3 regions of the Burkholderia seminalis genome follow, and region 1 is predicted to be linked to each of the others. Evidence: predicted binding sites of a transcription regulator. Region 1 holds the regulator's gene; each other region holds the start of a gene.
What was found. The regulator FliA, encoded in region 1, starts transcription of late flagellar genes. The targets are predictions, from matches to a motif close to CTAAAGTTTNNNNNNNNNNNGCCGNTA.
Positions count from the first base shown of each region.

Region 2: fliS (flagellar export chaperone FliS) is a predicted target of FliA. The motif match lies at 2,069-2,095, and genes of this name have one in related genera.
Region 3: flgK (flagellar hook-associated protein FlgK) is a predicted target of FliA. The motif match lies at 1,889-1,915, and genes of this name have one in related genera.

Region 1 is NZ_CP013398.1:240,261-244,352, forward strand. It holds gene flhF (flagellar biosynthesis protein FlhF) at 1-1,006, shown strand, start outside; gene WJ12_RS01010 (nucleotide-binding protein) at 999-1,817, shown strand; gene WJ12_RS01015 (RNA polymerase sigma factor FliA) at 1,840-2,574, shown strand; S-adenosyl-L-homocysteine riboswitch at 2,676-2,800, shown strand; gene ahcY (adenosylhomocysteinase) at 2,833-4,092, shown strand, end outside.
Region 2 is NZ_CP013398.1:3,391,649-3,395,740, reverse strand. It holds gene fliF (flagellar basal-body MS-ring/collar protein FliF) at 1-1,416, opposite strand, end outside; gene fliE (flagellar hook-basal body complex protein FliE) at 1,665-2,009, shown strand; gene fliS (flagellar export chaperone FliS) at 2,170-2,604, shown strand; gene WJ12_RS15360 (flagellar protein FliT) at 2,601-2,933, shown strand; gene fliK (flagellar hook-length control protein FliK) at 3,035-4,092, shown strand, end outside.
Region 3 is NZ_CP013398.1:3,342,489-3,346,580, reverse strand. It holds gene flgJ (flagellar assembly peptidoglycan hydrolase FlgJ) at 1-776, shown strand, start outside; gene WJ12_RS15120 (flagellar brake protein) at 1,021-1,776, shown strand; gene flgK (flagellar hook-associated protein FlgK) at 1,972-3,954, shown strand; gene flgL (flagellar hook-associated protein FlgL) at 3,977-4,092, shown strand, end outside.

The DNA of each region.
Region 1 (4,092 bases):
GATCGTCAACGACACGGTGATGCAGGAACTCGGCGAACTGCGCGGGATGATGGAAGAGCAGTTCGACAGCCTGAAGTGGCACGACCGCCAGCGTCGCAGCGCCGTGCACGGCGCGCTGACGAAGCACCTGTTCGCGGCCGGTTTCTCCGCGCAGCTCGTGCGGATGCTGGTCGACAACCTGCCGTCCGGCGACGGCACGCAGACCTTCGAACAGGCCGCCGAATGGGCGCAGTCGGTGCTCGCGTCGAACCTGCCGGTGCTCGACAGCGAGGATGCGCTGATGGAGCGCGGCGGCGTGTTCGCGCTGATGGGGCCGACGGGCGTCGGCAAGACGACCACCACCGCGAAGCTGGCCGCGCGCTGCGTGATGCGCTTCGGCGCGAGCAAGGTCGCGCTGCTGACCACCGACAGCTACCGGATCGGCGGCCACGAGCAGTTGCGCATCTTCGGCAAGATCCTCGGCGTGCCGGTGCACGCGGTGAAGGATGCGGGCGATCTCGCGCTCGCGCTGTCCGAGCTGCGCAACAAGCACATCGTGCTGATCGACACGATCGGCATGAGCCAGCGCGACCGCGCGGTGTCCGACCAGATCGCGATGCTGCACGGCGCGAACGCGCCGGTGCAGCGCTTGCTGCTGCTCAACGCGACGAGCCACGGCGACACGCTCAACGAAGTCGTGCAGGCATACCGCAGCGCGGGCGAGCATCCGCACGCGGCATCCTCCGATCTCGCCGGCTGCATCCTCACGAAGCTCGACGAGGCGACCCACCTCGGCGGCGTGCTCGACACGGTGATCCGCTACAAGCTGCCGGTCCACTACGTGTCGACCGGCCAGAAGGTGCCGGAGAACCTGTACGTCGCCTCGACCAAATTCCTGCTGAAGAGCGCGTTCTGTGTGCCGCGCGACGGCTCCCCCTTCGTGCCGCAAGACGAGGACATGCCGACGCTGCTTTCCGCACTGACCGCACGTTCCACCGCCGAGCTGCACGAGGTGCGATTTGGATAAACGGATCATCGACCAGGCCGAAGGGCTGCGGCGCCTGCTGGCCGGGCGCGCGTCGCGCATCGTCGCGGTGACGGGCGGGCCGACGGGGGTGGGCTGCACGTCCGCCATCGTGAATCTGGCGACGGCGCTTGCGTCGCTCGGCAAGGACGTGCTCGTCGTCGACGAACGCGCCGACGTGCATTCGGCCAGCGCGACCCTGGCGGGCGCGTGGCTGCGCGACGGCGAACGCACGCGGGTGGCCGCCGGCTTCGGCCTGTGCGCGGCCGCGCGGCTCGCGCGTGCCGGCTACAGCGACGCGCAGTTGAGCGATTTCATCGACGGCCCGGCCGACATCGTGCTGGTCGACGCGCAGCTCGGCGCCGACGGTTCGTTCTCGGCGCTCGCCCGCGAGGCCCACGACGTGCTGGTCGTCACGCGGGTCGCCGCGCAGGCGATCACCGAGGCGTACGCATGCATGAAGCGGCTGCATTTCGCGCACGCGTTCGCGCAGTTCCGCGTGCTGACCAATCACGTCGGCAGCCACGCGGACGCGAAGACGGCCTTCGACAACCTCGCGGGCGTCGCGAGCCGCTACCTGACCGTGTCGATCGCCGACGCGGGCTGCGTGAGCGCCGATCCGCTCGTCGAGCATGCGCGCGAACTGATGCACGCGGTGGTCGATGCGTTCCCGTCGTCGCCGGCTGCGCGCGACTACCGGCAGATTGCCGCCGACCTGCTGTACTGGCCGATGCGCCCGCGGCCGGGCACGGGGCGCGCGGTCCACGCGGGCGGCAAGCCGTCGTATGAGGCCGGCGCGGCACACGCCGCGTGAGCGCCACCGGAAGGAGAGAGCCATGATGTACAACGCTCAAGGAAAGATGTCCCAGGCCGACGTGCTCGCGCAATATGCGCCGCTCGTGCGTCGCCTCGGGCTGCAGCTCGTCGCGAAGATGCCGGCGAGCGTCGACCTCGACGATCTGATCCAGGCCGGCATGATCGGCCTGATGGACGCGGCCGGCCGCTACAAGGAAGACCAGGGCGCGCAGTTCGAGACCTACGCGACGCAGCGCATCCGCGGCGCGATGCTCGACGAGCTGCGCAGCAACGACTGGCTGCCGCGCAGCCTGCGCAAGACGTCGCGCGAGGTCGAGCACGCGGTGCACCAGGTCGAGCAGCATCTCGGCCGCTCGGCGAGCGAGACCGAGATCGCCGAGCACCTGAAGATGCCGCTCGACGAATACCAGGGGATGCTGCAGGACCTGCACGGCAGCCAGCTCATCTACTACGAGGATTTCGACCGCGCGGCCGACGACGAGCCGTTTCTCGACCGCTATCGCGTCGATCACGCCGATCCGCTGTCGGCGCTGCTCGACGAGCACCTGCGCGAGGCGCTCGTCGAGGCGATCGAGCGGCTGCCGGAGCGCGAGAAGCTGCTGATGTCGCTGTACTACGAACGGGGTCTGAATCTGCGCGAGATCGGCGCGGTGCTCGAAGTGAGCGAGTCGCGCGTGTGCCAGCTGCACAGCCAGGCCGTCGCGCGCCTGCGCGCGCGGCTGCGCGAACAGGCCTGGGTCGGCGCGGAGTCCTGACCCTGTCAGGGCGGCCACGCGCGCCGACGCCGCGCGCTTGTGCCGTGCTTGCGTCGCGGTGCTCGCGCATTTTGCGCGCCGATTTGCTACAATCCCCTCCGTTTTCCGAGGAGCGTTGCGACGGACCATCCGTGTCCGCCAGGCTCGGAAGGCTTCACCAAGCAGCCGTGCGGCGCGTTCAGCGATCGTCGCGCCGGCCCCGCTTCCTGAACGGCGCTCACGTCACCAATCTAGAACTTTTTTAGAAAGGAGGGCGTGATGAACGCCATTATCGATTCCAAGGCTTCCCACGATTACGTCGTCGCCGACATGGCACTGGCCGGCTGGGGCCGCAAGGAACTCAACATCGCCGAGACCGAAATGCCGGGCCTCGTGCAGATCCGCGACGAATACAAGGCGCAGCAGCCGCTGAAGGGCGCGCGCATCGCCGGTTCGCTGCACATGACGATCCAGACGGGCGTGCTGATCGAGACGCTGAAGGCGCTCGGCGCGGACGTCCGCTGGGCCTCGTGCAACATCTTCTCGACGCAGGATCACGCCGCGGCCGCGATCGTCGAAGCCGGCACGCCGGTGTTCGCGTTCAAGGGCGAGTCGCTCGACGAATACTGGGAGTTCTCGCACCGCATCTTCGAATGGCCGAACGGCGAATTCGCGAACATGATCCTGGACGACGGCGGCGACGCAACGCTGCTGCTGATCCTCGGCGCGAAGGCCGAGAAGGACCGTTCGGTGATCGCGAAGCCGACCAACGAGGAAGAAGTCGCGCTGTACAAGTCGATCGCGAAGCACCTCGACATCGATGCGACCTGGTACTCGAAGCGCCTCGCGCACATCAAGGGCGTGACCGAGGAAACCACGACCGGCGTGCACCGCCTGTACCAGATGGAAAAGGACGGCCGCCTGCCGTTCCCGGCGTTCAACGTGAACGATTCGGTCACGAAGTCGAAGTTCGACAACCTGTACGGCTGCCGCGAATCGCTGGTCGACGGCATCAAGCGCGCGACCGACGTGATGATTGCGGGCAAGGTCGCGGTCGTCGCGGGCTACGGCGACGTGGGCAAGGGCTGCGCGCAGTCGCTGCGCGGCCTGGGCGCGACCGTGTGGGTCACCGAAATCGATCCGATCTGCGCGCTGCAGGCGGCGATGGAAGGCTACCGCGTCGTGACGATGGAATACGCGGCCGACAAGGCCGACATCTTCGTGACGGCGACCGGCAACTACCACGTGATCAACCACGATCACATGAAGGCGATGCGCCACAACGCGATCGTCTGCAACATCGGCCACTTCGACTCGGAAATCGACGTCGCGTCGACGCGCCAGTACCAGTGGGAAAACATCAAGCCGCAGGTCGACCACATCATCTTCCCGGACGGCAAGCGCGTGATCCTGCTGGCGGAAGGCCGCCTCGTGAACCTCGGCTGCGCGACCGGCCACCCGTCGTTCGTGATGTCGAACTCGTTCGCGAACCAGACGCTCGCGCAGATCGAGCTGTTCGTGCGCGGCAACGAGTACGAG
Region 2 (4,092 bases), 350 kb from region 1:
CGGCAGGTCGGCGTACGGGTCGCTCGCGGTCGAGAACGCGCTGTTCACGACGTTCACCGAGTCGCCGCGCTTCTCGTCGTAGCCCATCGCGTCCTTCACGAGCTGCTCGACCTGCGCGAGCTTCGCGGGCGGCAGCGGCTGCATCGTCACGTGGCCCTTCGCGTCGGCGACCGGCTGGTAGTTGACGACGACCGCGACCGACAGCCGCTTCACGCTGCCCATCGGCTGCTCGAGGTGACGGATCGTCTTGTCGAGTTCGTAGTTGGTCGTCTGGTCCTTGCGGTCGCTGACCGGCGTCGTCTGCGGCGCGTTCTGGCCGTTGCCGGCGACGACCGGCGCGGACGCCGGCTGCGGCGGCGTGTTCGACAGCGCGCCCGGCACGCCGGAGGCGCCGCCCTGCGCGAGTTCGGTCGAGCTGCTGGTCTGCTGGCTGCGGATCGCCGATTGCTGCGGATTGCCGTTCGGGCCGTAGCTTTCGGACGTCTGCTCGACCTTCGAGAAATCGAGGTCCGCGCTGACCTGCGAGCGCGCGTTGCCGGCGCCGAAGATCGGCGCGAGGATCGCGTCGATGCGCTTCTGCGTGTTGCGCTCGACCTGCTGCACGTACTTGAGCTGGCTCGCGTCGAGGCCGGAGGCGGACGCGGTCTGGGTCAGCAGGTTGCCGTCCTGGTCGACGATCGTCACGTTCTTCGCGGGCATGTCGGGCACGCCGGACGACACCATCCGCGTGATCGCCTGGACCTGTCCCTCGTCGAGCACGCGGCCCGGGTAGAGGTCGACGAACACGGACGCGCTCGGCGCTTCCTTGTCGCGCACGAAGACCGACGGCTTCGGGATCGCGAGATGCACGCGCGCGCTGCGCACGGCGTTGATCGATTCGATGGTGCGCTGCAGCTCGCCTTCGAGCGCGCGCTGGTAATTGATCTGCTCGGCGAACTGGCTGATGCCGAATTTCTGGTTGTCCATCAGCTCGAAGCCGACCGAGCCGCCCTTCGGCAGGCCCATCGCGGCGAGCTTCAGGCGCGTTTCGTGCACCTGGTTCGACGGCACGAGGATCGCGCCGCCGGCGTCGGCGAACTTGTAGGGAACGTTTGCCTGCTGGAGCGCGGCAATGATCGCGCCGCCGTCGCGGTCCGACAGGTTGCTGTACAGCACGCGGTAGTCGGGCGCGCGGCTCCACAGCACGAGCGCGGTGATCGCGGCGATCGCGAACGCGACGGCGATCAGGAACGGCAGCTTCGGGTTGCCCTTCATCCGCGAGATGCCGGGAATGCGTTCCGCGAAGCCGCCCAGCCCGAAGTCAGCGCCGGCGACGCCCGCGCCCGGCAGCGCGGCGGCCGCGGCGGCGCCGGGCGCCGGGCTGGCGAGGCCCGCGCGGGCGTCGGGGTTGATCAGCGAGTTGGCCTGCGAATCCATGCGTCGAGTTTCTCCGGAGCGGGACCACTGAGCCCGCTCGGACGAGCGGGCGGACAATGACACGATGCGATTATCGGGATCCGACGCGCACTCCGATCGACCGAAAAGAGCGGGGTTTCCCCCGTACTTTCTCGGCTTTGACAGGCGGCGCGCTGCTATCCTTTTTTGCGATCCGGCATGGTGCGCGTGGTGCGGCGCCGGCGGAACGCCCGGTGCGTCCGGGTCTCTTCTCTAAGTCTGGGGACAGCATGACTGCGAACGTCAGCGGAATCGGTTCGGTGTTGCAACAGATGCAGTCGATGGCCGCGCAGGCGTCCGGCGGCGTCGCGAGCCCGACGGCGGCGCTTGCCGGCTCGGGCGCGGCGACGGCCAGCACGTTCGCGAGCGCGATGAAGGCGTCGCTCGACAAGATCAGCGGCGACCAGCAGCACGCGCTCGGCGAGGCGAAGGCGTTCGAGGTCGGCGCGCCGAACGTATCGCTGAACGACGTGATGGTCGACATGCAGAAAGCCAACATCGGCTTCCAGTTCGGACTCCAGGTCCGCAACAAGCTCGTGAGCGCCTACAACGACATCATGCAGATGTCGGTGTGACGGGCGTGCCGGGCGGGGCCGGCGGGCCGGCTTCCCGAGCCGGCGGCCGCCGCTTGCGCCTAAAGGTTTTCAAATCCCTTCCGATAACTCCGGAGAAGGCCGCGCCGTGCGATGCACGGCGGCGGCGACCGTATAGCCAAGGCAAGACAAGGAGAAGCGCATGTTTTCCCCAGGGCACGCTGGAGCCAGTGCATACGCGCGTGTCGGCGTCGAGACGGGGGTGATGGGCGCCTCCCCGCACCGGCTGATCGCGATGCTGTACCAGGGCGCGCGGCAAGCGATCGCGCTGGCGCGCATGCATTTGCAGCAGGGCAACGTGCCCGCGCGCGGCGACGCGATCGGCAAGGCGATCCGGATCGTCGAGAGCGGCCTGCAGGCATCGTTGAACCACGACGCGGGCGGCGAGATCGCGGACCGGCTGGGCGCGCTGTATGCGTATATCGGCCGGCGCCTGCTCGACGCGAACGCGCAGGCGAGCGACGCGATGCTGGTCGAGGTCGACGGGCTGCTCGCGACGCTCGAGGAAGCTTGGACGGGCATCGCCCCGGAAGTCGCGCGGATGGCCGCGCAACAGGCAGCGGAAGCATCACGATGAATCACAAGGCCGAATACTTCGCACGTTACGAGGCGCTCGCCGCCGTGTCGGGGCGCATGCTGTGCGCCGCCCGCGGCGCCGACTGGAGCGCGTTGCCGGGGTTGCAGGCCGAATTCATGCAGCTTGTCGACGGGCTGAAGGAAGCCGATCCGGGCGTCGCGCTCGACGAATCGGATCTCGGCCGCAAGCTCGACCTGATCCGCCGCATCCTGGCCGACGACGCGGCGATCCGCGATCTCGCGAGCCCGGACGTCGCGCGGCTGTCCGCGCTGTTCGAGGCGCGGCGCTCGACCCAGGTATTGACCGATCTCTATCGCGCGCGCGGCTAGGGCCCGTCGACGGGAGAGGCCGGCGCGCCGTACCCGCGGATGGCACCGGCGTGCCGTGCCCGGATTCGCAACGAAGTGGCTGAGGTGAGCAGGCTCCGATCATGACCGGTATCGACTCCGTTGCGGCCGCGCTGCTGGCAAGCCGCCTCGACAGCCTGCTGACCGACACCGTATCGGCATCCGCCGGCGGCGGCGCGACCGCGCAGGTCGGCACGCCGGGCAGCGGTGCGCCGTCGTCGCCGCCGGCCGGCAGCCCGCCGGCCGCGCCGCCGGCCTCCACGCAGACCGCGCTGTCCGACGTCGGGCGCGTGCTCGACGCGATTTCACGCGCGGGCGGCGATGCGACGCCCGCGATTGCCGGCCGCACGCCGCTGCTGGCCGATCCCGCCGTGCTGCTGACCGATCCGGCCGTGCCGGCGCCCGTTGCCGCGGCCCCCGCGTCGGCTGCATCCACGCCGGCCTCCGCGGCGGCATCGTCCGCCGCGGCCGCCCGTGAAGCGGCCGCGCCGCTGCCGGTCGCCGCGCTGTGCGCGGCGCTCGCGCAGGCCGTGAGCGAGAGCGGCCTCTTCTACGAATCCCATCTGGCGCAGTGGCTGGCCGGCCAGCGTCCGCTCGCGGCGCTGATGCGCGAGCCGCAGGCGCGCCTGACGGCCGCACTCGCGCCGGCCGATCCCGATGCGTTGCCGTCCGGTTCGACCGATGTGCTCGACGAGCTGCTGGCGCAGCGTCCGCCGCCGCCTGCGACCGCGCGGGCGGCCGCGCAGCCGGGTACGCCGGCGCAGGGCGGGGGCGCGGCCCGCGATCCCGCGCAGGCCCTGACGACGGCCGCCCGGCAGGGCGCATCGTTGCCGCCCGATCCCGCCGATCCGCTGGGCACGCATGCCGACACGCGCTGGACACCGGCGCGGGCCGACCTGGCTGCCGCATCGTCTGATCCGCAGGCGCAGACGCTTGCGACCGTCCATCCGGCCACCGTGCCGATCGTCCGGCAGCAGCTCGATGCGCTCGCGACCGACCAGTTTCGCTGGACCGGCGAGGCCTGGCCGGGCGCGCGGCTCGACTGGACGATCGAGCCCGACGCGCCGGACAACCGCGGGCAGCGCAGCGGAGGGGACGACGCGGGCGACGGCATCGCCTGGCGCACGCGCCTCACGCTGAC
Region 3 (4,092 bases), 400 kb from region 1:
AGATGTACACGTCGATGCTCGACCAGCAGCTCGCGCAGCAGATGTCGACGCGCGGGATGGGCGTCGCCGACGCGCTGATGAAGCAGCTGCTGCGTAACGCCGGCGCCGGTGCCGGCAGCGACACGGCGGCCGACGTGGGCGCCGGCGCGGGCGGCCTGGGGGCGGCCGGCTTCGGCACGGCCGGCAACGAAGGCAGCCTCGCCGCGATGAACGCGATGGCGAAGGCTTATGCGAACGCGGCGAACAACGGCGGGCTCGCCGGCGCGCGCGGCTATTCGGCCGGCAGCGCGCTGACGCCGCCGCTGAAGGGCGCGAGCGGCGTGCAGGACGCCGACGCGTTCGTCGACCGGCTCGCGGGCCCCGCGCAGGCGGCCAGCGCGACGACCGGCATCCCGGCGCGCTTCATCGTCGGCCAGGCCGCGCTCGAGTCGGGCTGGGGCAAGCGCGAGATCCGCGCGGCCGACGGCTCGACCAGCTACAACGTGTTCGGCATCAAGGCGAACAAGAGCTGGACGGGCCGCACGGTGTCGGCGCTGACGACCGAATACGTGAACGGCACGCCGCGCCGCGTGGTCGCGAAGTTCCGGGCGTACGACTCGTACGAGCACGCGATGACCGACTACGCGAACCTGCTGAAGAACAACCCGCGCTACTCGGGCGTGCTCAGCGCGAGCCGCAGCGTCGAAGGCTTCGCGCACGGGATGCAGAAGGCCGGTTACGCGACCGACCCGAACTACGCGAAAAAGCTGATCTCGATCATGCAGCAGATCGGCTGACGGCCCGCGCCCGGTTGCGCCGGAAACGGGCGCCCGCCGCCCTCCGCTCGCCCCTTTCGGACCGCGCCCGGCAACTCGCCGCGCGCGGTTTCAACGTTTGCGCGAAAAAATTCGCCAATTCGATCTAAACTTTCGGTCAGCACTGCCGCTAAGTGTGAGAGACCTGTGACCGGGCTCGTGATCTGGCCCGGTTTTACTGCGCACCGGTTGTCCGGGCGCTCATGACAAGAAAGACCGGCTAGCCATGAATATCGAAACGTCGACGGACCCCAGCCTGGATGCAGGCCACTCCGGGCCCGACTATGCCCGCCGCAATCCGCTGGAAATCGGCGTGCAGCTGCGCAACCTCGTGAACCGCGGCGATTTCCTGACCGTCCAGTACCCGGGCGGCCAGCTCGTCACGCGCCTGCTCGAGGTCGACGTCGGTGCGCGGACGTTCACGTTCGACTGGGGTGCGCTGTCCGAGCAGAACGCCGGCATCCTCGGCGCGTCGCATTGCACGTTCGCGGCCTCGCCGGAAGGCGTGCGCGTCGAATTCACCACGGGCACGCCGCGCGAGACGCGCTTCGAGGGGCTGCCCGCGTTCGTCGCCGATTTCCCCGACGTGCTGGTCTGCATCCAGCGCCGCGAATATTTCCGCGTCGACGCGCCGATCGTCGATCCGTTCCTGTGCCGCGGCAAGCTGCCGGACGGCGAGAGCTTCCTGTTCGAGGTGCATAACCTGTCGCTCGGCGGCGTGGGGCTGCGCACGGCCGACGAACGCGTCGAGGCGCTCGAGGTCGGCACGCTGCTGCCGGACGTCGAGCTCGAGCTGACCGGCCACGGCAAGCTGTCGCTCGACCTGCAGCTGGTGTCGCAGCGCTCGACGCAGATGCCGAACGGGTCGCGGCGCTACCAGCTCGGCTTTCGCTACATGTCGCTGCCGGGCAGCGCGGAAAACACGCTGCAACGGCTGATCACGCAGCTCGAAATGAAGCGCCGCTCGCTCGCGCGGGCCTGACGCGCCCGCGGCCGCCGGCCTTGCCCGGCGCGCCCCGCGACCCGCCGCCGGCCCTGCCCGCCGGACGCTTCGACCGGCGACGCGCACGCGCGCGTCGCGCGTGCATTTTTTCCTCAATTTTTTCGATCGGCGGCCGTTATACCGGGAGTCACGCAACCCGGCGGCCGCAGCGCGGCCGGCTCATCAGGATCGCGCATGTCCAACACACTCATGAACCTCGGCGTCAGCGGCCTGAATGCCGCGCTCTGGGGCCTCACGACGACCGGCAACAACATCAGCAACGCCGCGACGCCCGGCTATTCGGTCGAGCGGCCGGTCTATGCCGAAACGAGCGGCCAGTACACGGGCAGCGGCTACATGCCGCAAGGCGTGAGCACCGTCACCGTGCAGCGCCAGTACAGCCAGTACCTGAGCGACCAGCTGAACACCGCGCAGACGCAGGGCGGCGCGCTGTCGACGTGGTACACGCTCGTCGCGCAGCTGAACAACTACATCGGCAGCCCGACGGCGGGGATCTCGACCGGGATCACGAGCTACTTCACCGGGCTGCAGAACGTCGCGAACAACGCGTCCGACCCGTCGGTGCGCCAGACCGCGATCAGCAACGCGCAGACGCTGGCCAACCAGATCAACGCGGCCGGCCAGCAGTACGACGCGCTGCGCCAGAGCGTGAACACGCAGCTCACCAGCACCGTGTCGCAGATCAACACGTACACCGCGCAGATCGCGCAGCTGAACCAGCAGATCGCGGCGGCGAGCAGCCAGGGGCAGCCGCCGAACCAGTTGATGGACCAGCGCGACCTCGCGGTGTCGAACCTGTCGGGCCTCGCCGGCATCCAGGTCGTGCGCAACGACAGCGGCTACAGCGTGTTCCTGTCGGGCGGCCAGCCGCTCGTCGTCGCCGACAAGAGCTACCAGCTCGCGGCCGTCACGTCGTCGTCCGATCCGAGCGAGCTGACCGTCGTGTCGCAGGGGATCGCCGGCGCGAACCCGCAGGGGCCGAACCAGGCGTTGCCCGATTCGTCGCTGTCGGGCGGCACGCTCGGCGGCCTGCTCGCGTTCCGCAGCCAGACGCTCGATCCCGCGCAGGCCCAGCTCGGCGCGATCGCGACCAGCTTCGCCGCGCAGGTCAACGCGCAGAACGCGCTCGGCATCGACCTGTCGGGCAACCCGGGCGGCAACCTGTTCACGATGCCGTCGCCGACCGTGTACTCGAACCAGGGCAATACCGGCAACGCGTCGTTGTCCGTATCGTTCGCGAACGCGTCGCAGCCGACGACGAGCGACTACACGCTCTCGTTCGACGGCACGAACTACACGCTGACCGACCGCGCGAGCGGCGCGGTGGTCGACCAGAAGGCGGGGCCGATGCCGGTCTCGCTCGGCGGGCTGAATTTCTCGACCCCGTCCGGCACGATGAACGCCGGCGACAAGTTCACCGTGCTGCCGACGCGCGGCGCGTTGAACGGCTTCGGCCTCGCGACGACGAGCGCGTCGGCGATCGCGGCCGCGTCGCCGGCCGTCACGTCGGCGGCGAGCACCAACACCGGCACCGGCAAGATCACGCTCGGCGGCGTGACCGCGGGCTACCAGGTGCCGACGACCAAGCTGACCTACGACGCGACGGCGAAGACGCTGACGGGCTTCCCGGTCGGCACCACGGTGACGATCGGCACCACGCCGCCGACGTCGGTCACGATCAACAACCCGACGGACACCGTGCCGTACGACCCGGCGGCCGGCGCGACGCTGACGATGTCGGGGACGGCCGCGGGCGCGCTCAACGGCGTGAGCGTCACGCTGTCCGGCGCACCGGCGACCGGCGACTCGTTCACGATCGGGCCGTACGCGGGCGGCACCAGCGACGGCTCCAACGCGCTCGCGCTGTCGAAGCTGGTCAACGCGAAGGCGCTCGGCAACGGCACGACGACGCTCACGGGCGCGTATGCGAGCTACGTGAACGGCATCGGCAACACGACGACCCAGCTGAAATCGTCGAGCGCCGCGCAGACCGGGCTGATCGGCCAGATCACCGAGGCGCAGCAGTCGGTGTCGGGCGTGAATCAGAACGAGGAAGCGGCCAACCTGATGCAGTACCAGCAGCTCTACCAGGCGAACGCGAAGGTGATCCAGACGGCGGCGACGCTGTTCCAGACCGTGCTCGGCCTGTTCAACTGACCGGATTCGAGGAATAGAAGCGATGCGGATTTCCAGCGCCCAGTTCTTCCAGCTGAACGTTTCCCAAATGAACGATCAGCAGGCCCAGCTCGCGCAGCTGTATCAGCAGATCTCGAGCGGCGTGAGCCTGCAGACGGC